2 linked regions of the Pyrobaculum calidifontis JCM 11548 genome follow. Each later gene encodes a partner of the first gene's protein in a complex. Links are inferred from orthologs where the notes say so. Each region holds a gene or a part of one and is shown on either strand. Other genes may lie near its edges.

Evidence for each region.
Region 2: the proteins of pyrB (region 1) and pyrI are in contact, whole or in part, in a crystal structure (PDB 2BE9), measured with the Sulfolobus acidocaldarius proteins. The link is inferred for Pyrobaculum calidifontis JCM 11548 from one-to-one orthologs. Residues at the interface, in WP_011278411.1 of Sulfolobus acidocaldarius: Asn83, Leu84, Ala85, Asp86, Arg89, Lys103, Tyr104, Asp105, Gly106, Ala107, Arg109, Phe110, Glu113, His127, Arg169, Glu192; in WP_011278410.1 of Sulfolobus acidocaldarius: Asn115, Tyr117, Cys118, Ile119, Asn122, Asp123, Val124, Glu125, Ala126, Arg141, Glu143, Tyr144, Cys145, Glu146, Ile148.

Annotation. Positions count from the first base shown.
Region 1 is NC_009073.1:1,985,499-1,999,791, reverse strand. What follows is about bases 6,106-8,850. They hold pyrB (aspartate carbamoyltransferase), read left to right. Parts: upstream 6,106-6,891; coding sequence 6,892-7,809; downstream 7,810-8,850. Other genes in these bases: PCAL_RS11410 (hypothetical protein), read left to right, coding at 8,388-8,850; rimI (ribosomal protein S18-alanine N-acetyltransferase), read left to right, coding at 7,806-8,336; PCAL_RS11425 (orotidine 5'-phosphate decarboxylase / HUMPS family protein), read right to left, coding at 6,255-6,854; PCAL_RS11430 (DUF763 domain-containing protein), read left to right, coding at 6,106-6,258. Outside these bases: PCAL_RS11460 (V-type ATP synthase subunit D), read right to left, coding at 1-234; PCAL_RS11455 (GTPase), read left to right, coding at 281-1,087; PCAL_RS11450 (hypothetical protein), read left to right, coding at 1,205-1,672; PCAL_RS11445 (restriction endonuclease), read right to left, coding at 1,774-2,211; PCAL_RS11440 (FAD-dependent oxidoreductase), read left to right, coding at 2,440-3,831; PCAL_RS11435 (phosphomannomutase/phosphoglucomutase), read right to left, coding at 3,816-5,102; more of PCAL_RS11430, read left to right, coding at 5,149-6,105; more of PCAL_RS11410, read left to right, coding at 8,851-9,917; PCAL_RS11405 (type II/IV secretion system ATPase subunit), read left to right, coding at 9,919-11,403; PCAL_RS11400 (hypothetical protein), read left to right, coding at 11,381-11,596; PCAL_RS11395 (hypothetical protein), read left to right, coding at 11,593-12,102; tRNA guanosine(15) transglycosylase TgtA, read left to right, coding at 12,104-13,591; PCAL_RS11385 (proteasome assembly chaperone family protein), read right to left, coding at 13,575-14,288; PCAL_RS11380 (transcription factor), read right to left, coding at 14,285-14,293. UniProt on the Methanocaldococcus jannaschii protein: Catalyzes the condensation of carbamoyl phosphate and aspartate to form carbamoyl aspartate and inorganic phosphate, the committed step in the de novo pyrimidine nucleotide biosynthesis pathway.
Region 2 is NC_009073.1:1,640,825-1,655,159, forward strand. What follows is about bases 5,822-8,608. They hold pyrI (aspartate carbamoyltransferase regulatory subunit), read left to right. Parts: upstream 5,822-6,880; coding sequence 6,881-7,336; downstream 7,337-8,608. Other genes in these bases: PCAL_RS09380 (ABC transporter substrate-binding protein), read left to right, coding at 5,822-6,392; pyrE (orotate phosphoribosyltransferase), read left to right, coding at 7,333-7,911; PCAL_RS09405 (beta/alpha barrel domain-containing protein), read left to right, coding at 7,899-8,608. In the rest of the region: PCAL_RS09345 (4Fe-4S binding protein), read left to right, coding at 1-9; PCAL_RS09350 (pyruvate ferredoxin oxidoreductase), read left to right, coding at 6-1,157; pyruvate synthase subunit PorB, read left to right, coding at 1,154-2,047; thsA (thermosome subunit alpha), read left to right, coding at 2,086-3,750; PCAL_RS09365 (DNA-directed RNA polymerase subunit K), read left to right, coding at 3,798-4,130; PCAL_RS09370 (hypothetical protein), read right to left, coding at 4,090-4,296; PCAL_RS09375 (branched-chain amino acid ABC transporter ATP-binding protein), read right to left, coding at 4,296-5,027; more of PCAL_RS09380, read left to right, coding at 5,091-5,821; more of PCAL_RS09405, read left to right, coding at 8,609-8,783; PCAL_RS09410 (Mut7-C RNAse domain-containing protein), read right to left, coding at 8,761-9,249; ribosome rescue protein RqcH, read right to left, coding at 9,243-11,087; PCAL_RS09420 (TIM barrel protein), read right to left, coding at 11,110-11,937; tRNA pseudouridine(13) synthase TruD, read left to right, coding at 11,974-13,212; PCAL_RS09430 (DUF362 domain-containing protein), read left to right, coding at 13,242-14,039; PCAL_RS09435 (50S ribosomal protein L14), read left to right, coding at 14,134-14,335. UniProt on the Methanocaldococcus jannaschii protein: Involved in allosteric regulation of aspartate carbamoyltransferase.

The sequences.
Region 1 (14,293 bases):
ATTTATTCTGTCGATGCCGGACTTTGCCACGGCGATTCTAAAATTGTCGGCGACTTCTGTGAAGCCATCTGCGATTTCACGCCTAAGTTTCTCCAAGTCCGCTATTAGGGCCCTAATTCTCTGTATAGTGGAATTTCTGGCGTCTTCCAAAGTTTTTCTAATGCGGCGGAATAGGGCCAGCTGTCTTCTTAGGCGTATTAGTTCCAGCCTTGACGGAGGAGGCCTAAAAGACACGTGTCGCTATTCTTCACGTTTTTTAAATATTGGCTACATACGTCGTGTGAAAGAGACGTGGAGACTCGTTCGTAGGGTAGTAGAAGATGGCGACATTGTGTTAGAGGTGTTAGACGCGAGAGACCCTATTGCCACTAGGAACGAGGAGGTTGAACGACTAGCGGAAAGGCTGGGGAAAAGGCTGTTGGTTGTATTAAACAAGGCGGATTTAGTGGAGAGGGAGTTAATGGAGGAGTGGAAGTCGTATTTCCAAAGCGTTGGCATACCTGCGGTCTACATAAGCGCAAAGCACAGGCTTGGCACAAGGAGGCTTATAGCGTCCATTAGGGACCTTGCGCCGCGTATTCCCGCAACAGTAGTTGTAGTGGGGTACCCCAACGTGGGCAAGTCTACAATAATAAACTACCTAAAGGGTAGGCATGTTGCACCAACTAGCCCAAAGCCGGGGTGGACGAGGGGAGAGCAAATAGTTAGAGCAAAGACGTGGCTCCTCGTAATTGACACGCCCGGCGTTGTCAAGACGCAGTCAACTGGCGACTTGGCGCTCGATGTAGTTAGGGGGCTGGTCGACCCAGGGACCGTGGACGACCCAGTGCCCTACGCCTACGCGCTAATAAGGAGAATCTTGTCCTACAACCCCGCCGCGCTTAAAGAGGCGTACGGCATAGAGAACGCGGGCGAGGACGTCCTAGAAGAGATTGGCCGTGTTAAACACAGGCTTAGAAAAGGCGGCAGAGTAGACGTAGAGGAGGCGGCTAGAATTGTGCTGAAAGATTGGATCACTGGGCGGTTGAGGTACGCCGTGCCGCCGCCCAGCGCCGAGAAGCGTCAGAGAGGGAGTGACAACTCTTGAGGACTTAAGCTACCTGTCCCTATGTGGCGGCGCTTTAGCGTCTGGGTACGAGCAAGGGCCTCGCCTCTCGGAGCGTAAATAGAGCAAACACGTATAAAGTGGTTTAAGTAAGTGGATGTGATTACGCTATTGGCCGTGGCCTTGGCCGTTTTAGTGATCGTGGTGGGACCCGTGGCTGTGCCTCAATACGCCACGGCGCGTGTTGAGGTCGGTAGTTTTAGGATTACGGTAGGCGGCTCATATTACAATTTTCCTCAGGTTTACGAGCCGCTTTCCATAGTCGTAGTGGTGGCGCTTTTGGCTGTGGCTACCTATTTGGAATATCTTGCTAAGATCAAGGTGCCGCGGCTGGCAGAAGTCGTGGCAGCCCTATCCCTCTTCTTCGCGCTTCCCCTTCCACATATTTTCGTAGTAGGCAGTGGAGATATAGCTATTGTGTTTAGCAACTATGCAAAGTATATGTCGTTGCCCGTGTTTGCCGTAGCTCTTTTGTTGGTGGTTGTTGAAAGGTTGGCGCTGCCTCAGAGCAGGGCCAGAGTCTTAATGGATCTTTCTACGACTATAGAAAAGACTGAGAAGGCGTGATTCGGTGTTTTTTCTGTTTGAAAAGACTGGAGACGTACAACATAGCTAGGCTAAGGAGCGAATTGTCGCTTGGGCTCTACGTCTACGTGTGTGACGACTGTCTACTTAAGTATGGCGATTTGATCCTTGAGGTAGTCAAGAGAGGTGAGAAAGTGCCCTACATTTTCAATAGAGACTACAGGAACTCCGCCGGCAATAAAGTTAGTGGCCGTGGACGTTACTACAAGGGGCGCCGCGGCGGGGGCAAAGGCAAGGAGCTTTAGCTTGCACCGCCTCATCTTCTCTAAATGCCGCCGTGCCACCTCTTGCCACCTTGCACCGCCGACCTTCCAGCGCTTGGCTTCCACCACAATGGCCAATTCTTTATTCCAGGCTATTAGGTCAAATTCGGCGATGCCGCCGCAGTTCAATCTCACATTCGCCGCAACATTGTATCCAAAATCTGCAAATATCAGACGCAGCAGCTCCTCAAAATCTCTCCACTCCAAACTCCTGACTGCGTCTACGACATTTAACCCAGATTTCAGAGCCTTGTACAAGACATAGCCCCTGGACTTCGGCTCCCCCCTCTCAATAAGCCCAAGGGCTAGGAGGCACTCAAGCGCAGTGCTATCTCCCCTAACATATGCCTTGATATACGACTTGAGAGACCCAGTACACGCATATATTTGGGAGAGACGTTAATAAATGTGATGAAAAAACGCGCCGAGCCGTGACGAGGATCCAAAGCGCTGAATATAGTTTTAATAAGGCAATCAGCACAAGCCGTGGCTTGCAAATCGGCAATTCAATGCGTACCCCAAGCAACACGGGAGGAGGAGCTTAACGTAGACGTGTTAATAGTCGGAGGTAGCGTCGGCGGCATAGTGGCCGCACTGGAGTTAAAAAAATACGGATACAGCCCCAAAATAGTCCATACAGGACCTCTGGGGGGCCACAGAGTCCTTGTTGACCCCTCTCAAGAGATTCAAGCCATTGTTGCTAGGGCAAATGAGCTTGACGTAGAGGCTGGGTTCTTTGACGGTTCCTATGTGTATACAAATGGCGTTAGGTACAAGGTTAAGTATAAACACCTAATTTTGGCGACTGGCGGGGCAGATGTGCCAATAACCTTCCCCGGTAGCACAAAGGTGCCACAGAAAACGGCTGAGGAAGTTTTGCAAGATCCTCCAAACGGTTTAAACGTAGTAGTGTGGGGATCTTCAGAGTGGGGGCTTAAGACGGCCATTGCATTAAGACGCCGTGGCAACAACGTAGTTGTTATGGACAACTCCGCATATCTACGCGACGTTAAGTATTACGAGGAGGTTAAGTCGAGGTTGGACTTTCCCATTATCACATCGGCAAGGCTGACGGGGTATAAGAGCGGGGCGTTGAAGTACCGGGTAAAAACAGTGAGAGGAAAGGAGGAGGAAGGGGAGATGAAGGTCGATCTGATAGTGTCCGCTGTTAGAATGGTGAATCCGTACGTCCCCATGAAGATGGGGTACCGCGTCTTTTACAGTTTTGAGCTCAACTCTCTTGTGCCTAGGAGATCTGTCTACGGCGAACTTCTGTCAGTAGACGAGTCGGGGAGGGCGGTGGGCGGGGGCAACGTTTACGCCGTTGGGCACCTATACGGGGCTGTGAAAGATGGCCACGTGGTTGACCAGGGGAGGCTTTTGGCTATGTACATAGCTTCAAAGGACGGGTTAGAAGATGCGGGGCGAGTGAAAGATGCGCTAGATAAATTCCTAGTCAGACTTGCTGTAGAGGCTAACTGGCTTTATAACCTCGGCAACCGCTTAGAGAAAGGCACGGACGGCACTGGGCGCTACGTGGAGCCTAACGTCATCGACGTGCCACACTGGGCCTCCTACTGGCCCCAACTCGACGAGTTAGAAGACGTCGTGATATGTCCATGTGATGGGACTACGTTGCGCAAAGTCTTAGACGAGGTAAAGCGTCTAAACAGCGTAAAGGAGTTGAAGGTGAAGATAACGCATGAGGAGACAGACCTCTTAAGGCATCTCAAAGTGCCAAAGGTCTCTTTTGGCAACTCTGTGTGTGCAGAGTCGGTCTGTATACCCTATGCAGTTATCATACTGGGGGCCGCTCTTGCGCAAAGACCATCGTATTTCATATACGGGAAGCCGCAAATGCTTTATGAGATAAGCTGAGAGAGCAAATGTCTCAGTTTCTCTAGGCCCTCCCTGTTCTCGGCCTCTATCTTAACCCTCACCACGGGCTCCGTGTTGCTGGGCCTAATTAGCAGTCTGCCATCCCTTGTCCGTATGTCTAAGCCGTCTAGTTCGTATATTTCAAACCCCTTGGCTCTTTCTTTGGCCTTTTCCACGGCTGCTCTGGGGTTTTGTGTTCTTATGTCGAGTCTCTCCTCGTACACCTTTGGGGCCTCTTCTATTACTTTGTCGAGCGTAACTCCGGCCTCTGTTAAAATTGTAAACAGGCGGAGCGCCGCGTAGATGCCGTCGTCGAAATAGTGGTGGTCTCTAAACCCCACGTGTCCACTATACTCAGCCCAGAACAGCGCGTTGACGCGCAGGGCCGTGGGCTTTTGAAAGCTGTGGCCTACCCTCTGTCGCACAATTTTGACCCCCCTTTCCTCTGCCACTTTTTCCAAGTAGAGAGGCATAGTGACGTCTAGCACTACCACATCTCCCGGTCTCGCGTAATAGTTGAGAAGCGCATAGACCATTTTTTCAGGCCTAAAGATTTTGCCGCTAGCCGTGACTATTCCCACTCGGTCACAGTCGCCGTCTAAAGCCACGCCCGCGTCTAACTTGTGAGACAGCACTAGTTCCTGTAGCTGTTTTAAATTCTCGGCCTTCTCGGGGTCGGGGGGATGGGCGGGGAAGCGTCCATCTGGGTAGTCGTTTATGGCAACGACGTTTTTAAAAGTCGCCTTGAGAAGTGGCTTGAGTATAACTCCGGCCGCATTGGCCGGGTCAAATCCTATAGACATGTCTATCCTTCCGAACCTCTTAGCTAATTCGTCTGTGTATTTTGTAAGTGCGTCGTATACATAGATTACGCCTTTTCTCCTCTCTGGCGGAGGCTCCAGTAAAGCGGCTAACTGTTGGATTTCGTGGCTTTCAAGATCTAGTCCGCCGGGCCTCATTATCTTTAGGCCGTTGTACTCTGGCGGGTTGTGCGAGGCCGTTATCATGACGGCCGGTTTGCCCAACGTGTAGGAGGCGTAGTGCGTCATAGGAGTAGTTGATGTGCCGAGAAAGACGACGTCTCCTCCAGCGGTGAGTCCTCTCGACAAAGCCTCTACAATTCTAAACGAGTGCGTCCTCACGTCCATCCCCACGACTATGTCGCTTCCTTGGAAGAACTTTGTAATGGCGAAGCCGATCTTCTCTACGAGGTCCATCGTCAGTTCAACATCTACAACGCCCCTAATATCGTACGCCTTAAACACGGTCACGGCATCGTTGAATCAGGAATTTATATGCATGAATAAATACAAAGTTGTGAGGCCAACTGGCGTTGCCGATTTGCCTCTTCACACGGGCCACGTCCCGCCGTGGCTGTTTGACAGAATGAGAAAATTGGCCAGGCTCACGTTGCGCATAATGTACGACCTATATGGCCCAGACGGCGTTGTGGAGAGATTTTCAAACCCCGTGTTCTTCCAAGCGTTTAACAACCTGATAGGAATGGACTACGACAGTAGCGGCTCCACCACGGTAACTACGGCCGTTGTAAAAGAAGTGTTGGCAAATTCCGATATCCCAATCCGCGTGGCAGGCGGCAAAGGTCGACGGGCGCTCGACACACCCAAGGAACTTGCAGACATTGCTCGCCACTTCGACCTAGATGCATCAGCCTTGGTTAACGCGTCGAGGCTAACCGCTAAGGTTGACAACGCGTTAGTGCAAGACGGCTACACCATATACCACCACGCCTTTTTTGTCTCAGAAAGCGGCAAGTGGAGCGTAGTTCAACAAGGCATGAACCCAGAGGTTAAAATGGCTAGGCGATACCACTGGCTAGCAACAGAGGACTACTTCAACGACCCACACACTGGAATAATTGGAATTAGGAGGAAGGACGTGTTAAACCTAGCCTCCAGACGTAGCGAGGAAAATCGCAAAGTCGTCCTAGAACTCGTAAACGAGGGCCCCTACAAGGTGGCAAAGTATTTAGCCATACTGCGTGGACAAACCGTCTTCGGCCCTACGTACTTCCACCCCCATGTGAAAGTGGACGTCGATGTAAAAACTGTAGTAAGAAATCTGCCGCCGCCTAAATCCGTGGCAGACTTCAAGGAGTTGTTACTAAGGTATGGGGTTGGCCCAAAGACGTTAAGGGCGCTTTCCCTAGTGGCAGAGCTCATATTTAAGGCGCCGGCGGATTGGAACGACCCAGCCATAGACCCATTTAAATTCGCCTTTGCCGTAGGCGGAAAAGATGGAGTTCCCTATCCAGTGGACAGAAAGGTGTACGACGAACTAATAGCAATCTTAGACGCAATTATAGATAAGGCGCGTAGCGACCCTGGCATCTACAAATATCTAACGCATTTGGCGAAAAAAGCCGAGTCATGGCAATTTCCAGACCATTTAAAGAGGCCGACCTAGGGAGATGTAAAACACGTGGGCTTCAGCCTGTCCCAGTGGGAAACTCTAGAGAGGTCTTCTAACAGATATCTGCCCACTATTTCAAAATCGGCGCCTGCCTCAATGGCCTCTCCAGGCCTCCCCCCCTGTGCGCCAATGCCGGGGGCTATTATGCGGTATTTACATCCCAGTTTTTCACGCGCCTTTTTAATAGCCTCAGGCTGGTTGCCCGGCAGTACAAACCCCCTCACCGCCTCCACCTCGTCTAGTAGCTTTTCCCATACATAGTCGTACATAGTGGGAACAGTCATCTTTGCCAAGACGTATACATGTTTGCCGTTGACGTTCGAGGGGTATAGAAAGCCGTGTACAATTACACAGCAAGCGCCCCTCCTTATAAACTTATCTATTAATCTACTTGATATATATGGAATATCTGCGATCTTTACATCTACTACAACACTTCCATATCTGGAAATCTCGCTCACAATAGATATGCCGCCCTCGAGTATGAGGTCCCACCCCACCTTGAATCCAGCCACCTCGTCTCTTAGGGCTTTTGCCACATCCAGCGCCTTTAACACGTCGGTATCTAACGCCACTATTACCGGATGCACGCGCTCCACTCTTAAAACTCTTTAATAACTATACGCCGTGTGGTTCGGTAGAGACGTAATTTCGGCTCGGGACTTCAGTCGAGAAGACTTGTACGAGCTCTTCGAAATGGCCAAGTACATGGAGAAGTTTGCAAAATCGCGTGTAGACTTTCTCAGAGGCAAAGTTATGGCTACGGCCTTTTTCGAGCCATCAACTAGGACTAGGCTCAGCTTCGAGGTTGCGATGAAGAGACTTGGCGGCGACGTCATAGGATTTGGAAGCGCGGAGGGCACAAGCGTTGAGAAGGGTGAGACGCTGGCTGACACGATAAGGATGTTAGACGCATACGCCGACGTCATAGTAATTAGGCACAAGTACGAGGGGGCCGCCAAGCTGGCGGCAGAGGTGGCCGAAAGCCCTGTTGTCAATGGGGGCGACGGGGCGTACAACCACCCCACGCAGGCCATGTTAGACGTGTACACAATCTGGAGGGAGTTCGGCCACGTTGACGGCCTCAACGTGGGATTGATGGGCGACTTGAGAAACGCCAGGACGATAAACAGCCTAGTGGAGACTCTTGCGAATTTCAACGTTAGGCTCTACTTTATTTCGCCAGAGTTTTTAAGGCCGAGGGCCGAGACCGTGGACTACGCGAGAGACAAAGGCGTAAAAATGAGCTTTCACACCAACGTAGAAGAGGTGGTACATGAGCTAGACGTGTTATACGTGGTCAGAATACAGAAAGAGCGCTTTTTAGACCCACTGGAGTACGAAAGAGTCAAGGGTAGTTATAGGGTAACACTAGAGCTTTTAAAGAACGCCAAGAGGGGGCTTATAGTGCTACATCCACTGCCCCGGGTCGACGAAATCGACCATAGGATAGATTCTACGCCACATGCAAAGTACTTCATCCAAGCGGCGCTGGGCGTGCCTCTGAGAATGGCACTTATATACCTAATTCTATCTCCGCCATGATATCCGAGATAGCGATAGACGGGCCGCAGAAACTTCTTGGCAAAGATGGTAAAACGGAGTATGTGATAAGAGAGGTGACTATGCGGGATTTAAACGCGGTAATTGAGATAAACAGGAAGGTGCTTCCGGAGAACTACCCCCCTTGGTTCTTCGTAGAACATATTGAGCAATACCCAAAGGCCTTCATAGTCGCAGAGGTAGGGGGCAAAGTAGTCGGCTACGTGATGTCGCGTGTCGAATTTGGATGGAGCTACATCGCAAAGGGTAAGACGGCCAAGAAGGGCCACATAGTCTCAGTGGGGGTCCTGCCTGAGGCCAGGAGGCTGGGCATTGCCACAGCCATGATGCTTAGGGCCCTTAAAGCGTTGAAAAACTACTACGACACGACTGAGGTATACCTAGAAGTGCGCGTGTCTAACACGCCGGCTATTTCGCTCTATGAAAAACTAGGCTTTAGAGTCGTGGGGAGGATCCCCCGCTACTACAGCGACGGCGAAGATGCCTACATCATGGCGCGCCCACTGTAGCCACGGGGAGCTACAAAGCAAAAAATAAATACAACATAAGCGTAGTTGCTTGTGCAAGACTTTTTGACTAGGTGGCAACTCCGTGGGATTGAGAAGACGGACTTAGACCCCCTTAGGTTTAGGAGCACGGCTAGGCTGTTTAACTTGCTCGGCTTAGCCGTCGTGGGCGGCGGGGCTGTGCTAGTGTTGCTTGGCGCTTTTCCGCTGGGCCCCCTCCTCTTGGGTGTCGGCGCCTTGGTCTTCCTCCTGCCCAAGTTGCTGGTGTCAGTCAGGGCGGGGTCTATTAGGGAGATGTTGGGGACAGAGATGGTGTTTTTCACAGCCCTTGTCCAAATGGCTTTTGCCACAAAGGCCCACCTCAACCTCTTGATTGAGAGGATGACGCGCTACCGAGAGTTGCCGGGGGTTAGGACGTTGGCGCTGGCTGCGTGGAACAACGCCAAGATGATAGGCATGGAGCCCATGGATGCCATGAAGCGTGCGGTGGAGAAGCTGGCGCCTCAGAAACTTGTATACCGTTTCAACTCTTTATACACTTCGCTGAGGATTGGGGAAGACATTGTGGCAAAGCTGTCTCTCTACATGGACATGGACACAGTGGAGTTTGCCTCGGCGATGCAGAGGCGCATGGATAGACTCACGTCGCTGATCTCCTCGCTCGTCGTGGGACTTGCCATGCTCTCTGTCACAGCGGTGGTTATTGGCAGAGGAAACCCTGCGCTGTTGTTACTAATGGGCGGCCTGCTTCCCGCAATCTTGGGCGTCGTCATGGCGCTGTTCATAAACGTCCCGCTCATGAAAATGGAGTTCAAACTGCTTCCCATCATATTCGCTGTGGCGGCGGCGACGGCCATGATTTTAACGGCCTTTATACAGCCGAGTTTCTCTACGGCGGCGCCGCTTTTGGCGTTTGGAGTGACTGTCGCCGGGTGGATTATAGCGAGAGAGAAGGTAAATGCCAGAGCCTTCGAGAGGGGCTTCATGGACTTTATATACACGGTATTCGACGAGCTGAAGAGGGCCCCCTCAGTTTATAGAGCTGTTGAAACCGCAATAACCTTCGGAGACTACGGCCCCTTTAACAACAAGGCGGCCGCTATATTACAAGCCATGAAAGTCGGCGACAGCAGACTTGAAGACGTCGTGTTAAAAGATATGCAACCCGTCATGTCGGTGATTGTGCGGATGCTCTTCGACATTCACCGGCTTGGCACACTGCCAAGAGCCACCATAGACCAGCTACAGAACTTTGTGGCAAAGCTATTTGAGTACCGGACTGAGATTGGCAGAACTTTAAATGTGACAAGATTTCTGGCGCTGGCGGGGGCCGCCATGGTGGCCTTTGTCAACACGGCCATGATCACGCTGACAGAGGCCATGTCCAAAATTTATGGGGGCGCCGCAGTAGGCGGGACAGGCATGGGGATTCTATACGCCGCCCTTGGCATAATGTCGCTGGGCTACTACTTCCTCTTCTCCAAGATAAGCTTCTCCACCCGCGGCGGGTTGCTCTACTTGGCGCTTTTATATCTGGCGATATTCTTAGCGGTGATGGCCACAAAATCTATATTCACAGTGTAATATGCTCGACTTCCGCGTCGAAAGTTGCAAAGGGACGGTTGTGGAGGAGTATCAGTCGGAGGGCGCTAGGATTCAGATATTTGCCTCAGAAGACGGCTACTGTTACAATGTCTCCTACGCATTTCCCTACTCGGACAAAGTGGGTGAGTATGCGTATAAGGTTGTGGAGTACCTCACGGCTCACCAGATAATTAGGCCTAATGTAAGTAGAGAGGAGTTGGGCAAACTCATTGAAATGGCCATGGCCGACATAGGCGTTCCCAAGCAGTTGCGTGCCGCAGTGAGGTACTACGTCCAGCTGGAGGCCGCCGACTACTCGTACCTCACCCCGATACTGTACGACGTGAGACTTGAAAACATAAACATCAACGGTATAGACGCGCCGATATACGTAGACCACAGAGACTACGGCTATAACATAAGGACAAACGTCGTCCCAACAAACAGGGAGACTTTGATAAAGATTGTGGGGAGGGTATACGCCGAGACGGGGCGCCCGCTCAACGAGCAGTACCCCATCCAAGACACGTACATACGCTTGAGAAACGGCGCGCTGTTGCGCTTCGCCACTGCCATGTCTGGGAGAGTGGCTAGAAATGCGCCGTATGTGTCAGTGCGTGTACAGCCCCCATTCCCCATATCACCCACGGAGCTCATAAAGAGGCGCACCATATCCCCCCTGGCCATGGCCTACCTCTGGTACCTCTTTGAACACCACAAGTCGGTCATGGTGATCGGCGGAACTGGCACAGGTAAGACCACGCTCCTAAACGCGCTCCTAGTCCTTCTCCCGCACAAGCGCCTGGCCATCGCAGAGGAGACACCTGAGATTAGAGTGCCGCCGAGTTTTAAAAACGTCGTAATGCTCTTCACATCTCCCATGTACGACTACATGAAGAGCCTGCCAGGCTCTGAGTCAGCCATATACTTAATCGACCTAGTGAAGTACCTACTGCGCGCCAGGCCCGACATAATTGTCATAGGCGAGAGCCGCGGCCGTGAGATACATGAATTAATCCAAGGCGTATTGACAGGCCACGGCGGCGCTACAACGTTCCACGCGGAGGATCTCATGGAGGTCTTTATGCGCCTCACGGGGGAGGCCATTGGAGTTTCGCCGGAACACCTCTCCGCCTTCCACGTGCTGGCGACCATTAGGCGCTTCGACTTCGGCAGGCGCGTCACTGGGATAACTGAGGTCGTCTGGCTAAGGGCCTACCCTTACGCCACGCCGGGCAAGATAAAAATAAAGGAGGAGGAATTCGGTCTCATAAACGTGGGCTGGTACGACCCCCGCACAGACAGCGTCGAAGTAGACTTGAGGAGGTCCTACTGGTTGCAGAGGCTAGGCGGATATGAGGAAATTATGGAGAGGGCGAAGCTTCTATCCTCCCTGGTGGAGAAGGGCGTCTTTGACGCAGAGAAGGTGGCCGAGGCTGTGATGGACTACTACAGGCAGAAGCATGTTGCTCTACGGAAGGCCTAAGGATCTGCTCGCCGCCATAGAGCGCGAGCTTGAACTGCTCGCGGCTCTCGCAGGCAGGGACAAGAGGATCGACGACTTTATAAAACGTAAGGCGGAGCTCCTAAAGTCGTGTCGTGAGGCCGTAGAGAGGTTAGAAATGGGCGAATATCAGCTTGTGGCAGTGGACAAGTGCTACGTCATACCGTTGCTATGATAGACTTGGCGTTAGCCGCCGCCATAGGCATATTCGCCGTCCTTGGAGGTGTGTTTATAAAGGACATGAAAGCTCTACTAATATTTATAGCTCTCTTGTCGGTAGTCGCATTCTCCTTGGCATTTATACTGGGGATGGCCACTATCCCGCTAGGGCTTTTGGGATTAGCAACCTCTATGGTCAAAGTGGCTAAGTACAGCAGGCGGGTTGTCGGTAGCCGCGTTAAGACCTACATAGCGCGGAGGAGGTTGGCGAAGCTGGAGGAGTCCGTGCGGACTTTGCCAGAGAACATTATCGATATAGTTCCTGCCGGTTCTCGGCGGGCGGTACATCCGCTGGTGGTGCAGATGGTGTCTATCGCAAACGAGGCCTATATGAAGGGCTACGCCGTGGAGGAGCCCGAGTGGTTAAGCACCGTGCGGCACTACCTCGTGGCTCTGGGGCCTGAGGCAAACGCCGACAAGACCAAGGTGATTTCTGAGCACGAAGTTGTCGAGTTGGACTGATATGGGGGTCTTTGAAATAGTCGCGAAAGACTTGGGGGGAAGGATCGGCAGGCTTTATACGAAAAGCGGCGTGGTAGAAACCCCGGCGTTGTTCCCAGTGGTTGACCCGAGGAAGCAAGAGGTGCCGAGCGAGGTATTAAAGAGATACTTCGGGCAAGTAATCACCAACTCATACTTCATATATAGGCTTGCCAAAGGCGGCGATGTAAATGTAAAGAGGTTGTTAAAGTGGGATGGGGTCGTCATGACAGACTCCGGGGCGTACCAAATTCTGCGCTATGGCACAGTCGACGTAGACCCAGACGAGATTCTGCTGTATCAACACAAGATCGGGAGCGACATAGGCGTAATCTTGGACCTGCCCTTTGACTATGAAGAGCCCTACCACAGCGCGTTGTTGAAAGTGGAAGAAACGCTAAGAAGGGCGAGGAGGGCCACGCGCCTCTTAAAAGACTTAGACATGCTAGTGGTGGCCCCCATACAGGGAGCCACCTATCTCGACCTACTGAGGAGATCTGCAAGAGAGCTCTCCCAAATGGGCTTTCCCATTTATGCGGTCGGTAGCCCCACTACCCTCCTCGAGGAGTACAGGTTTGATACAATACTTGAGATAGTCCTAGAGGCCAAGATGGCCATGGTTAGAGACGCTCCTTTGCACCTCTTCGGCGCGGGGCACCCACTAATACTGCCCTTTGCCGTCGCGCTGGGAGTAGACCTCTTTGACAGCGCGTCGTATATACTATACGCGAGAGACGGGAGAATAATGCTGAGAGACAGGACGTTGCGCCTCGATGACGCAAAGTCGGAGTACCTCCCCTGTAGCACCAAGCTCTGCCAGACGCCGGTAAAAGAGCTCAGAGAAATGCCGCGCGAAGAACGCACCCTATTAATCGCAGAGCACAACCTTGCGGTGCTCAGAGAGGAGCTGATGGAGATAAGGCAGAGGATCCACGAGGGGACACTCTGGGAGTACCTAGAGGCGAAAGCCCGGGCACACCCCTCCCTATACAGATTCCTCAAAAAATTAAGCAAATTCCGCCGCTACATCGAGGCGCTGGACCCAGAGACGCACCCAAAGCCCCACGGCCTCTTCTTCTACCACGACACCTCACCCTCAAGACCAGAGCCGCTTCGACACTTCACAAGACTGGAAAACGTAGATCCGCCGTCGAAAAAGGCCCTCGTGGTTAAAGCGAGCACAAAGCCGTACAATCGGAGCTGGGAATACCGATATCTGAAAGAGCTAGTAGGCGAGCGTGTTCACATAATTTTCTACGACCCCGTCTTCGGCGCCGTGCCTGAGGAGTTGGCAGAGGTGTACCCCCTGTCCCAAAACGAGGCCGAGGGCGAGAGCGAAGAGGCGAGGGCGCGCCTCTACGAGTGGCTAAACCGATACGACGAAATATATACCTACGGCGTAGATATTCCCTTAGTGGGGAAAGCCGTGAGGCGCCTCTCTTCAATAGAGGATGCTAGATATATAGCTTAGATTCTTCGCGCTTTGCCTGCTCTTCTAGCCTACGACGCGCCTCCTCTAGCTCTCTCTCAAGCTCTTCGGCCATCTGCCTTAGTCCGCTTGTATTTACTGGGTAGTCGTACAGTTTTGAGAAGAAGTCAAGCGCCACGCTTGCTGCATATGGGTCGGCTGGCCTCGTTACGTCGGCATAGGGCAATATTACGAGAGCTGGGAAGTCTAGCTCTTCGAAGAACGAGGTGAGGAGGGCCAAGGGCCCCACCACCTGAAGCCCAGCCTCCAGCACTTTGGCTCCGCCCGTAGGTAGTCCCCTCCTCTCATAGGCCGAGGTGTAGACAATGCGGAGTAGCTCGTCCCCCCTCTTCAGCCTCCCGTCTAAGCCGCCGAAGAGGACGGCCACTTTGAACTCGTTAGCCGCGACCCAGTTGGCCAGTGCCCTTGTGTAGTCGTAGAGGGCGGCCTCGTGTATGCCGTAGTTGTTTACCACGCCGACGAGTCTGCCGCAGGAGAAAATCTCGTTTTGTAGCACAAGTCTCCCGCCCTCAATTGACACAATGGGGGGCTCGCCTCGGTATCTTACCACGCCGACGACTTCGCAGCCCCTCGATATGTACTTGGTGGCTATGTGGCCTACAATGCCGATTCCGGCAAAGCCTGTGACAAAGATCTCGTAGTCTTCCACAGGCTTGTAGATCCTAAATTCCACCCTCATATCTT
Region 2 (14,335 bases), 340 kb from region 1 along the record:
GAACTATGAAGACGCTGACTGTACAGAGGACCGCTCTCACTGGAAACTACGCGGTGGCGCACGCGGTTAAGATGGCAAAACCGCACGTAATAGCGGCTTACCCAATTACGCCTCAGACCACCATCGTGGAGAAATTGGCCGAGTTTGTGGAAAAGGGCGAGTTAAACGCGAGCTTTGTGAATGTGGAATCGGAGTTCTCAGCGATGTCTGTCGTATACGGCGCCGCCATGGCGGGCGCCCGGGCCTTCACCGCCACGTCTTCACACGGCCTTCTCTACATGTACGAAGCCATCTGGTGGACTGCCCTAAGCAGAGCGCCCGTCGTAATGGCGGTTGTGACTAGAACCATAGGCCCTCCTTGGAACATACACGTAGAACACAACGACATATTGACATTGAGAGACAGCGGGTGGATAATCGCTATGGCGGAGACTGTACAAGAGGCCTTTGACTTAACTCTTCAAGCCTTCAAAATCGCGGAAACCGTGGTCCTCCCAATGGCCGTGGGAGTAGACGGGTTTATACTCTCGCATGCAACAGAGCCTGTGGAGATTCCACCGCAGGAGCTCGTGGACAAATTCCTGCCGCCTAGGAGGCCAGATGTGCCGCTGGCTTTGCGCCCGGGTAATGCAATAACTTTCGGAAATCTTCCCTCTGACAATCGGATACATGCTAGGCACAAGGCGGCGATATATCAGGCACATCAAGAGGCAAAGGCAGTGATAACACAAGTGGACAGGGAGTATGGAAAAATGTTTGGACGCGGCTACCAAGGCCTTGTGGAGTGGTACAAGGCAAGTGACGCCAAGTACATTGCCGTGTGTACCGGCGCCTGGTGTAGTGATGCAAAAGATGCGGTAGACGCCTTGAGAGAGAGGGGCGTCCCAATTGGGCTAATGCGTCTGAGATTCATAAGGCCGTTCCCACGCGAAGAGGTGGAGAAGCTAGATCAATACGACTTAGTCGTTGTATACGATAGAGACATAACGCCGGCGGGGGGGATATTGGGGATTGAGGTAAAATCGGCGCTTAGGAGGGCAAAAGTGGTTAACATCATAGCCGGAATAGCGGGGGTGGACTTTGACAACCGCAACTTCTACGAAACTCTCCAAAGGGCGTTGGAGGGCAAGTACAGGGACGTGGAGGTGGTAATATGAGCTTTAGACTAGACCTTCTGCCAAAGAAAAAGTACGTAGTTCCTGGCAACGCCGCTTGTGCAGGCTGTGGAATGATGATAGGGCTCAAGATATTGGGCATGGCGCTGGGGGAGGAGTCTGTCCTAGTTATACCGGCCTCGTGCGCCTCTGTTGTACAAGGCCTTGCGCCTAAGTCGGGCGTGGCAATGCCGATTTTAAATGTCCCATTTGCCTCCTCTCCAGCCGTCGCGACGGGGATCTCAGAGGCGTTTAAAATGCTCGGCGTGAAGGGCCACGCCGTGGTGTGGGCCGGCGACGGCGGGACTGCTGATATCGGCTTTGCCGCACTAAGCGGCGCCGCTGAGAGGAATAGTAATATCATCTACATAATGTACGACAACGAGGCGTACATGAATACTGGGATACAACGGAGTAGCTCTACCCCCCGCACAGCGTGGACTACTACAACGCCTGCTGGAAAACGTGAACGCAAGAAAGATGTGGCGCTTCTCATGGCCATGCACGGGGTGCCCTATGTTGCAACAGCCAATATAGCGTACCCCCAGGACTTCTATAGAAAGCTTAAGAGAGCCGCGGAAATCCAGGGCTTCAAATTTATACATTTGTACACGCCGTGTCCTCCGGGTTGGCGTTTTGACCCCGCTAAGACGGTGGAGGTGGCTAGACTCGCCGTGGAGACTGGCGCGTGGATTTTGTGGGAGTACGACAACGGCGTATTTAAGCTGAATCCCCCCAGCACAGTATACGCAGATAAGTCAAAGAGGAGGCCCCTTAAAGACTACTTGAAGCTACAGGGGCGCTTCGCCCATTTGACAGAGGAGGAGATAAAGGCCTTAGAGGAGGAGGTAGACGCCAAGTGGAACACGATATTAAAGCTCGCTAAGCTGTAGGATCGAAAAGTTTTTATATACACGATTTTTGTAAAGCCATGTCACAGCAGGCGCCAAGAACAGGAGTCCCCGTAATGATTTTGAAAGAGGGGAGCCAGAGGACCACTGGCGTAGATGCAAGGAGGTCTAATATACAGGCTGCAAAAGTTATAGCGGAGATCTTGGCTACATCGCTAGGGCCTAGGGGGATGGATAAGATGTTGATTGACGCCTTCGGAGACGTCACCATAACCGGCGACGGCGCTACGATTCTAAAAGAGATGGAGGTCCAGCACCCGGCCGCCAAATTGCTCATCGAGGTCGCCAAAGCCCAAGACGCCGAGGTTGGCGACGGCACTACGACGGTGGTGGTGCTCGCAGGCAAGCTACTGGAGCTAGGCGAGGAGCTACTTGAAGAGGGTATCCACCCCACAATTGTAATTGACGGGTACAAGAAGGCGGCGGAGTACGCCTTGAAAGTTGCTGAGGAAATTGCGAAGCCCATAGAGCTCACAAAGGAGCAGTTGCTAAAGGTGACGTCCAGCGCGCTTTCCTCAAAAGTTGTCGCAGAGACGCGCGACTACTTGGCAGGCCTCGTCGTAGACGCCGCGCTGCAGGCTGTGGAGATGAGAGACGGCAAGCCGTACCTTGACTTGGACTGGATTAAGATTGAGAAGAAGAAGGGCAAGTCCATCTACGAGACGCAGCTCATCAGAGGCATAGTGTTAGACAAAGAGGTGGTGCACCCCGGCATGCCTAAGAGAGTGGTCAACGCCAAGATAGCCGTGTTGGACGCGCCGCTTGAGATAGAGAAGCCGGAGTGGACTACTAAGATAAGCGTCACCTCGCCTGACCAGATAAAGGCCTTCCTAGACCAAGAGGCCGAGATTCTCAAGAGCTACGTGGACCACCTCGCCTCTATTGGCGCAAACGTGGTAATTACACAGAAGGGCATCGACGAAGTTGCACAACACTTCCTTGCCAAGAAGGGCATCTTAGCGGTTAGGAGAGTCAAGAGGAGCGACATAGAGAAGCTCGCCAGAGCCACGGGCGCTAAGATTATCACAAGCATAAAGGACGCAAGGCCGGAGGACTTGGGCACCGCCGGGCTAGTTGAGGAGAGGAAAGTAGGCGAGGAGAAGATGGTCTTCGTAGAGGAGATACCCAACCCGAGAGCTGTCACAATACTGGTGAGAGGCGGTAGCGACAGAATACTGGACGAGGTAGAGCGGTCTCTACAAGACGCGTTGCACGTGGTAAGAGACCTATTCCGCGAGCCGAAGATTGTGCCAGGAGGTGGCGCGTTCGAGATAGAGGTGGCAAGGAGGGTTCGCGAGTTTGCGAGAAAGCTGTCTGGCAAAGAGCAGTTAGCCGCCCTGAAGTTCGCAGACGCTCTTGAACACATACCCACAATACTTGCGCTCACTGCCGGCCTAGACCCAGTAGACGCCATTGCAGAGCTTAGGAGAAGACACGACAACGGCGAGATCACCGCCGGCGTAGATGTCCACGGCGGAAAGATTGCAGACATGGCCGCGTTAAACGTGTGGGACCCGTTGCTCGTCAAGAAGCAGGTCATCAAGTCCGCTGTCGAGGCGGCCATAATGATACTGCGCATTGACGACATAATCGCCGCCGGCGCCGCCAAGAAGGAGGAAAAGAAGGGCGGCAAGAAGGAGGAGGGAGAGGAGAAGGAGGAGAAGGGGGAGTCTAAATTCGACTAGTTTTTCCACACCCCAAAAAGTTAAATACAGTTTTTACCTTCCTCGCCGTGGCCGAAACCCTTTCTACAACAGAACTCCTGGAGAAGATAAACCGCCTTGTTGATTTACTAGAGCGCGCATTGGTAAAAAGGGAGCTTTATCCGCCTAGGCTGACTAAGTACGAGATAGCCCGCATAATAGGGGCTAGGGCCACGCAACTGGCGATGGGGGCGCAGCCACTTGTGGATGTAAGGCAACTGGGCACAATAGACCCAGTGCTCATAGCCATGGAGGAGCTGAGGCAGGGGCTTCTAGACTTTATAATTGTAAGAGAGCTACCTGACGGGAGGGCTATACGTGTTACGCTGAAGGAGCTTCTCGACCTTGAGAAATCTGTTTAATCGGCCTTATAACTACAGCATTTCCATAGTAGAGAAACTCGTGGCCTCCCTTAACCATCCTTTTTTCAAATCCCCCTAGCTCTACCTCGTCCATGACGTAGTATATAGTGTATTTGTCGGTTTTATACACCTTGTACTTCACGCCTTTTGGGAGTTCCACCGACATTAGCCCCCTAGGAAGAGACTTGCCAGCTTCTCCTCGTCCAACTCCTTGGCGGCTCCGCTGTACTTTATCCTACCTGTCACAAGCACGTAGGCCCTGTCGCCTATTTCAAGGGCCTTTCTGGCGTTCTGCTCCACGAGAAGGATGGAGATGCCCAACTTGTCCCTAATCTCTTTAATGGCGTGGAAAAATTCGCCGACGAGCTTAGGCGCAAGCCCCGCGGTGGGCTCGTCCAGCATCAACAGCGTCGGCTTCTTCATGAGGCCGAGGCTTATTGCAAGCATCTGCCTCTCGCCGCCGGAGAGAAACTTGGCCTTCCTATCCCTCAGCTCTCTGAGTTTTGGGAACAGGGAGTAGACCTCTTCGATTCTCCTACTAACCTCGTCTCTGGGCAGGCCGATAGACGCCGCGAGTAGGTTCTCGTAAACTGTCAACTCGCCGAAGACGTTGGGCGTGCCGAAGTTGTTGGGCGACTGCATCACGTAGGCGACCCCCATCTTCATGACCTCGTGCGGCGGCTTCCCAGTTATGTCTCTACCAGACAGCACCACTCTGCCCCCGAAGACGTCCGCCATGCCCACCACGGCGTTCAACAACGTGGATTTCCCCGCGCCGTTGGGGCCAAGCAGTACCACGATCTCCCCCTGACGCACGACCAAATCTACGCCAAATAACACGTGAAATTTCCCATACCCAGCGTCAAGCTTCTCCACTCTCAAAACCTCCGCCGACACGAGGAGGGAAATCGGAGGAGTTAATAAGCGTTAATTGTTTTATACTTGAAAAAAGGTGGTTCTATGGCGTCCAAAACTCTCTACATAGCAATTGTCGTTGTTGTAATATTGCTGGCCGCCGTGGCGGCGCTTCTGCTAATGGGAGGAGGCCAACAGCCGCCTACTCAAACAACAACCGTCCAACCCACCCAAACTACCAGCCAAAAGGTGTTTAAACTTGGGGCCCTACTGCCTCTCACAGGCGGCTTCAGTAGCTATGCAAAACTTGCACAATGCGCTGCGCAACTCGCAATCGACGATCTAAATGCCGAGTATGGGAGCAAGGGCATAAAGTTTGAACTATACGTGGAAGACACGCAACTTGATCCAAACATCGCACTACAGAAGTTACAGTCGCTGTACGCAAGAGGCGTGAGGGCGGTACATGCGGGGTTGACCAGCAGAGAGGCGTCAGGCGAGAAGCCCTTCGCAGATCAAAACAAGATCATACTATTCAGCGCGTGGTCTACCTCAAGCCTCCTAGCCATACCCAACGACTGGCTATATAGAATAGTTGGGACAGATGCGAAGCAAATAAAGGCCATCGGCGCTATTATAAAGCAACTGGGCGTAAAAAACGTCGCAATAATCTATAGAAAGGACACATACGGCGAGGGGCTATACCTAGAGTTACAGAAGGAGGCAAAAGCACGTGGATTTAACTTAGTAGCCGCCGCGTCGTACGACCCAGACCCCAAAGTTTTTCCACAAGCAGCGCCAGAGGCCGTGAGGTCAATCTCCTCTAAGGTAAAAGACCTAGTGGGGCCGGACTTTGCACTAGTAATAGTGTCTTTTGAAGACGACGGCTCCGTCGTATTAAAAGCCATAGGCCAAGACCCAGTTCTCTCAAAGGCCAGACTCATAGGAACAGAGGGCATGGCGTTCTCCCCCATCTTGCTCAAGGAGGCGGGAGACGTCATGGCCAACGGCAAAATCATAGGGACAACCAACTGGGCCTTACCCACGACCCCAGAGTACCAAGACTTCTACAAGAAGTTCAAAGCCAAGTGCGGCGCCGAGCCCATAACCCCCGCGCCCCAGTCATACGACATAATCAAAATGCTAGGCGAAATAATGGCCACAATAGGCACAGACGACCCAGACAAGGTACGCGCCACGCTCGAGCAGTGGGGCAAAGAAGGCAGATATAAGGGAGCCACAGGCGTAGTGCTACTAGACGAAAACGGCGATAGGGCAAACCCCAATTTCCTACTATGGGGAGTCACGTCGAAAAACGGCACACTTACCTACATAGAAGTAGGCTACTACGACTATGACAAAGACACCATAACATTTACACAAGAGGGACAACAATACTTTAAATAATATAACAAATTTTATATAACACTTTTTCCCAAGGCCCAAACTCTAGTAAAATCAAGCAACGGTTTAACGAGTCCACTACCATAAACACGGGCGCACCTTACTGACTCAGAACCTCGCCTTTGGCCCTTCTTGCAGGAAACAAGAGGGGGTATGCGGGGGGTGGGATTTGAACCCACGCAGGCCTACGCCACAGGGTCTTAAGCCCTGCCCCTTTGACCTGGCTCGGGCACCCCCGCCGATAGTGAATACACACGGGGTTTTAAACTTAACCCGTGGTCCGGGGCAAAGATGGTGTCAAAGCTTATAAACAGTCTATGTAGTTAATCACAGCGGCGGTAGTCTAGCCTGGTTTAGGATGGCGAGGGCGCAACCCCCACAGGCCTCCCAAGCCGTTGATCCCGGGTTCGAATCCCGGCCGCCGCATGTCTGAGTTTTACCACGCCGTGAGACGCCGGGCTGGTTTTTAATATTCCGGGCTTCTTCTTTTCGTGTCTAAGGAGCTCATAGTGAGTAAAATTGAGAACGGCACAGTGATAGACCACATACCCGCTGGCAGGGCTTTGATGGTTTTGCGGGTCTTGGGGATAACTGGGAGGGAGGGGTTGCGCATCGCCCTTGTGATGAACGTGGATTCGCGCAAGCTTGGTAAGAAGGACATCGTCAAAATTGAGGGGCGGGAGTTGACGCCAGAGGAAGTGAATATAATCTCGGCGGTAGCGCCAACCGCCACTATAAACATTGTGAAGAATTTCGAGGTGATTAAGAAGTTCAAGGTGTCGCCCCCCGAGGTGATAAGGGGGAGATTCAAGTGCCGCAACCCCATGTGTATAACAAATGCGCCTAGGGAGCCCGTGGTCCCCACGTTTTACCTCGTGAAGAGAGAGCCTCCCCTCTTTGTATGCGCATACTGTGGCCGATATCACGAGCTTAGCGACTTGATATGAAGGCGTTAATTGACGCTGGCGTCGTCAAATTTGGAAGATTTGTCCTCTCTAGCGGCATTGAGAGCCCTTTTTACGTAGATTTGCGGAGGGCCTTGGGGCACCCGGACTTAGTCAAGTGGGTGGTCTCGGGATACCTCTCTGCGCTCTCTAGGCTAAAGTTCGACGTTTTGCTGGGAGTTGCCACTGGGGGAATACCCTACGCCTCCATTTTGGGCTACCTTCTACAAAAGCCGTTTGGATATGTGAGAGCAGGGGCCAAGGGCTATGGAACAATGCAGGCCGTCGAGGGGGCAGATGTGGCGGGGCTAGCCGCGGTTGTTGTAGACGACGTGTTGACCACTGGGAATAGCTTGATAAACGCCATAAAAGCCGTCAGAGAGGCCGGGGGCGAGGTGGTGGGCGCCTTGGTGTTCCTAGACAGAGAGCAGTGCGGGTCGCAAAACGTTAGGAGAGAGACGGGAGTGGAGGTCTTCAGTGTGTATAAGATGAGGGAGCTTTTGGAGACATTGAAGCCGTATATCGGGGAGGGGCACTACCGCGCCGCGGTTGAATACTTGGCTAAATGGTCTTGTTAACCCTCGGCAAGTTGCTACACTTCGTACATCCCGAAATTAGCCACAGGCTGGGGGCCCTGTTGTTCTCAGCCCCGTTGCCCAGCTGTCGATGTAGAGAGAGGTGGCGTATAGGCGAGGTGGAGGTGTGCGGCCCAGTGGGGGTAGCCGCTGGCTTAGACAAGGGAGGGATGTACGCCAGGTTTCTCTCCTTCTTCTGTCCCGGCTTCGTGGTCGTGGGCTCCACGCTCCCGAGGCCTAGGCGGGGCAATAAGCCGCCTAGGATGGCCAGAGTGCGCCCCTACTCCCTGGTGAACGCCATGGGGCTCGGCTCCCCCGGCCTGCCCGTGGTGGTGTCGAGGGTGGCCAAGGTAAACTACCCGCTCTTCATAAGTCTAGCAGGCTTCACCGCCAAGGACTTCCTAGTACAACTGAGATTTCTAGAGCGGCACTTTAAGCCAGCGGCCGTTGAGATAAACATTTCAAGCCCCACGTACAAGGGCTTTTGGAAAACCGCGCCGCAACTGGCAGAGGTGGATATACCCATATTCTTGAAGGTGGGCCCCTCTGCCGACTTGCCGTCTGCCGTGGCACAGGCGAGGAGGGCAGGGTGGGGCCTCGTTGTGACCAACACCATCCCCGTCGAGGACCGCCGAATTAGCGTGGGGCGAGGCGGCCTCAGCGGCTTGCTGTTGTACAGATACGGCTTAGAGGCATTGAAAAAGGCTAGGCGCCTCGCAGGGAAAGATATTGCGATTATCTATGTCGGCGGCGTCTTTACCTGTAGACAAGTGAGGGAGGTTTTGGCCTACGCAGACGGCGTCGAGGTCTTAACCGCCGTGCTGTACTTCACCCCCGCTATATTGAGGTGGCTTAACCAGTGTGGACGCAGTTGACATTGGCCCTACGCGCCGCCTCCACCAACGACCTTATGCCGCGCCAGTGGGAGCCCACCCAATAGACCCGGCCACAGGAGATACAACGCCAACATTTCTCGCTGTACACGACATGGCCGACGATTCGCCCAGCTTCTCCACAGTCTATTTCCACTAACTCGCCGCCGCATATGGGACAAGCAGTTTTTACAAACGGCGGAAGGCCCATGGAGAGAAACGCTGCAATCCACTTAACGTGGTCGTCGGTCCTAAGCAGAAGGGCCGGCCCCCTCCTAGCTCTGAAGACCTCCTCGTCGCGGGTTACCACTAGGCACTCCGTCCGCAGAAGCTCGGCATCGTCGAGGTCGGGCGCATATGCGACTCTTAGCCCAAACACTATGCGCAACAGTCTGGCAAGCCAACCGAGCATCGAGTCCACGTATATACAATCGAGGCGCAGAGGCCCCTTGTACAAACAGTCTACCACGACTTAAATATCTCCCTTATCTCCTCCCAAGACAGCGGCGAGCCCTTGCCCACCTCAGACACCCTCGAGGGGCCGGGCAAGGCCGCCACTATCTCATCAACGTTGCAACCGCCCCACTTCTCCGCCAACTCCTTCGCCAGCCTACTCTTCTCAACGTTCCCAGGGGTCACCACGACGTATTTCTCCGCGAGTAAGGGAGCCGACTTAGGCGGCGCGGCGACCACTCTCGCCGCCTCGCCGTCGCGTCTACAGCCCACGGCGAGTTCCAGTCTCACGTTTCTCACATACTCCCTCTTTCCATACACCATGAACGACCCCCTCGCCAAGTACTGGCCGGCCGGCGGCTGCTTAGACACTTGCTCCCCCCTGGCGTAGTAGACGTCGATCGCGTGAATGCCTATCTTCCACGCCCTGCTATACGCCGCGGCGAACTGGGCCACTTGGTGCACCTCAAGGGGGTCCTCTATGGGTGGCGCTATTACCACAGAGGCGCCGGGGATATCCGCGTGGAAGAACAGGTAGTGATCCTTTAAGTACTTCCGGACAATGGACTCGTTCTGAGAGGCATCGCGGCCGCCCAACACCGGCCTCTTCCCAGTGGTCACAGTCCAGTGGTACTTCTCAAACCACTCCCTCTCAACCACAGCCTTGACAGACGACTTCACCTTCTCCTCCGCCTTCCTCTGCTCCTCCACCAGCTTAGCCAACTCCCCCCTCATCTTGTCTAGAACTGCCTGCGCCTTGGCCGCCTTCTCCTCCAACTCCTTGGCCTTCTCAAACAAGGCAGAGATTTGGCGCCCCAACTGTACATCTCGCCTAATCTCCACCTCGTCGCCCTCTGGCAGAATTATCTTTACTCTAGTTCCGTCTACGTATACTACACGTATACTTGATTCGGAGCCAGCCAAGGCTTGCTCTACCTCGTACTTATACACTAACAGCCTATGGGCAAGAGCTTTGAGCCTCGCCGCCTCGCCTCTGTACTCAGGAATTTTCCTCTCCAACTCCTGTATGCTCGCCTCCAGCCGCCTCCGCCTCTGCTCTAGCTCCCGCGTAGCCGACGCCTTAGCCGCCTCCAGCTCCAGTGGGCCAAAGTAGAAGTCGAGGGCAACCCAGAATGAGTCAAACCGCCTCACCTCGTCGCACTTGGCGGCCACAGGCACAATGGGGAGGACGGTCACAGCGGCGCCGCCCCTTATGCACACAGACGGCTCAAGCCTCCCCGCCGCCACGTCGTCCACGATTTTCTTCAACGCGGCGGCTAGCGCGTGGGGGTCAACGCCGGCTCTAGCAATGAGCTCATCGGCGAACTCAGGTCCAGTCCCAACTCGCCTAATCAAGCTACGCCTCACATCTGACGGATCTATCGCCTTTGCCACCTCCTCCACCCCGGCCCTCAAGACGTCTACAAACACAGCGGGCGGATAGGTGTAGGGAGCCCCCGCCTTGAGCTCCCTGTCCTTCCCCCTATAGCTGTGGAGAAGCCACACAACTCTGCCCTCCCTAACCGCGACAACGTTGAAAGGTTCCAATAGTTCAACTACGAGCGTCCCAGTCTCAAAGTGGAACTCCACAATGCGGTCAAACCGCGGGAGGCCAACCCACGTAAGCCGCTCGCCGCGGAAAAGCCCCCTCAAAGTCTCCGCCCCCTCATGCGTCTTCTCAGGAATTAGCCCAGTCAAAGAGACCCTATGCCTAGTGATAGTCACAAAACCCTGGCCAAACTTAAAGAGGAATCCCGCCGCCGTCCTGTAGACGTTTTCCACATGTGCTCCAACAAGCCTCGACATCTCCACAGACGAGGCCAATAAGTCAAGCGCGGTTAATACAGTCTTCACAACCAAACGTCAACTCCCGGCTTTAAGACAGTTTAACGCCGTGGCGCTCCAACACCTCCTTCATAAACAACGCATCTTTGTCCAACAGGGGGGATTCGCAGATAAGCGTAATAGCCATGTCCCTTTCAGCCAACTGTTTTGCAAGCGGCTCAAAGGGCGGCCTCCCCACTTCAACAGGCTCGTGCTCGTCGACAAATTTCCCATTGCGATATCTAACAGACGTGAAATGTGTATGCATATGCCTCCCCGGGAACTCCCTATTCCACAAATCGAGGACAGCCCCATAGTCGATAGTTCCGTTGTTCCTCGCGTATAAGTGCCCCCAGTCTATCACGGGGGTGACAAACGTCAACTCCTTTGCGAGAGAAAACGCTTCCTCCACGCTCCCAAACTGGTTCTTCCTCGCCGTGATCTCCACGCCGATGTAAACGCCAGAGGGCTCGCCCGCCTCCCTATACGCCTTAGCCAGCTCCTCCCTCACCTTTTCATAACACCCAGAGGGGCCGAGCTTGCCATAGTAGGCGGCGTGGACGACAACGACCCAGGCCCCCATATGATACGCCCTGTCTAACGAGTCTACAAGCCTCTGCCGAGACTTCTCCACCTTATCCGCCTCATCCGAGCACAAGTTAATAAAGTACGGCGCGTGGACAGACAACAGTACTCCGTGATCCTGAGCGGCCTTGCCAACCTGTTTAGCGAGCTCGCGCGACATGCGGACACCCTGCACGAACTCCACTTCCATGGCGTTTAAGCCCAGCTCTCTCACCACTCTGACTGCGTCCAGCGTAGACTTCGCCTTCACCACGTACTGTGGGATGCCGGCTGGACCTAACCACACCTTCGCCATGCTCTACATATTATATTACCTAATTAAGTTTCAGCCGTGATGGAGGCCCCGCCATTTGACAAAAGCTTGGGGATGCAATACTACGCCACGGACACTTGCCCGGCCGGGGGCCGTATCAAGGAAAGGGTGGAGGATTTCGTCGTGGAGGAGATCCTCAAAGACGGCACTGTTGTCTCTGTCAACGGCGTTGCGCTCACGCCGAGGGTTGGGAATTGGACGTGGATTCACGTCGTGAAGAGGGGCGTGGACACTCTTAAGTTTGTGTTAAGGTTGGCCAAGGCTCTTGGGGTAAATCCACGCGACATATCTATCGGCGGCATAAAGGACACTAGGGCGGTCACTTCGCAGATAGTGTCTGTGAGGGGAACCGTCTCCAGCCTGCCCCAGATCCCCGGGGTAGAGTTCTTAGGCATGTGGCCGATGGATAGGCCTATTACGCCGGCGGAGATATATGGGAATAGATTTACGATTGTTGTCAGAGGCGTGGATAGGGCGGACTGCGCCGCTGAGGCGCTTGCCGCTTTGGCCAAGACGCCGATTCCCAACTACTACGGCTATCAGCGCTTCGGGACTGTGCGCCCCGTGGGCCACCTCCTCGGCCTAGCCCTCTTGAAGAAGGACGCCGAGGCGTTCTTCGACGTCATGTTTTGTAAAATATTTCCGCGGGAGTCCGAGGCCGCCAAGAGAGCGAGGGAGTTGGCGTGTAGGGGGGAGTACGCCAAGGCGCTGGAGGCTTTTCCCAAGAGGTTTCTCGAGGAGAGGGCTTTTCTGAGGAAGCTGGTGGAGGGGGCGGACCTCTGGAACGCGGCGATGGCTATACCGGGGCAGATCCTCAAGATCTACATAGAGGCTGCCCAGTCCTACGTCTTTAACCTCTTTCTCTCGAGGCGGATGGAGCTGGCGCCGCTGGAGCCCGTGGAGGGGGACTTAGTGGACGTGGGGGGCCAAGTGGCGTACTACGTGGAGGGCCTCGCGGGGGATCTCGTCTTGCCCGTGCCCGGCGCGGGGGTTAAGATGCCGAGGGGCAGAGTGGGCGAGGCTCTTGTAAGAGTGGTGAAGGACCTAGGCCTCGACCCAGCCCTCTTCTTGAAGATGCCGAGGGGCTTGAGGGCGTATGGTAGCTATAGGCGCGCCCGGCTGGACGTAGGCCAGCTGGAGTACAAGGTCGCCGGCGGCGAGGTGGAGATACGTATGACTCTGCCGAGGGGGAGCTACGCCACTGTGGTATTGAGGGAGGTGGTGAAGCCGGTCGACCCCGCCGCGCATGGGTTCTAAAACATTTATTTTACCGTCTAACTTGGGGCGTGGTAGTGGCACTGCCGGCGGACGAGAGGCCTCCGGTGCCTAAGAAGGACGCGTTGATAGTTTTGGCGGTCCACAGCTACATCCCCTCTCAGGCAAACCCCCGGGCCGAGCTCCTTGAGACAATTTTACAGATCTTGGAGGGGCGCCACGTGTCGCTTACTTTCTCGATGCCTAAGTCCTACTTTGAAAAGGCCGTGAAAGTGATGGGGCTAGACAAACTGGCGGCTAAGTACGGCGCCAAGATAGTGATGCCGCATCAAAGTGCCACATATAGGCTGGAGCTTCAGTCGCCTCTGGGCAACAAGGTCCGCGTAAGAGCCCTCGAGGCAGCCTTCGACGAGTCACTACTGAAGATAGTCGTTGCGATGCCCGTCAGCCACCCCCAGACCATTCTCTACTCCACGATGACCACCGCCGCGTTGCAGATACTGGAGCCGAAAGATTCGCAAAACCTCTACGAGGGGTTCAGGGCCTTGTACAAGTACATCGCAGACATATACAAGCTGGAGAAAAACACCCTCTGCATCGCCGACGGGAAGTACGTCATCGAGGGAGACGGCCCCATCAAGGGCTTCCAGCGCTACTGGGGGGTGCAAGTGGTGGGCGAGAACTGCGCAGAGGTGGACTACGTCGTCGCGAGGGGGCTGGGGGTAGACCCGGGGGACTTGGGCTACCTCTACTTCTACTACGATGGGGCAATACCCAAGATCGACGTTCCAGAGCTCGTCGAGAAGAACCGGCTAAATATTAAACTGACGAGCAACGTTGGCATACTGCTCAGTTGGAAGAAAGGCTGATGATGAAAGCGTTGGTGGAAGAACGGTGACTGACGACGGACGGACTGACGGCCTCCGTGGGAAAAGCTTATAAACTGCGGCTGTAGGGGGTGCTATGGCAAAGCGTGGCGGCAAGAGAACGGTAGGCGTCCCGTATAGGTTCCACGTGACTCCTGGCATATTTATGAACAGCCTAGTCCCCGTGGCTGACAACTCTGGCGCGAAGCTGGTTAGAGTGATAGGCGTCGTTGGCCACTACTCTAAGTCTGTGCATAGGAGAATTCCGGGCGCCGGCGTGGGTGACATGGTGGTAGTTG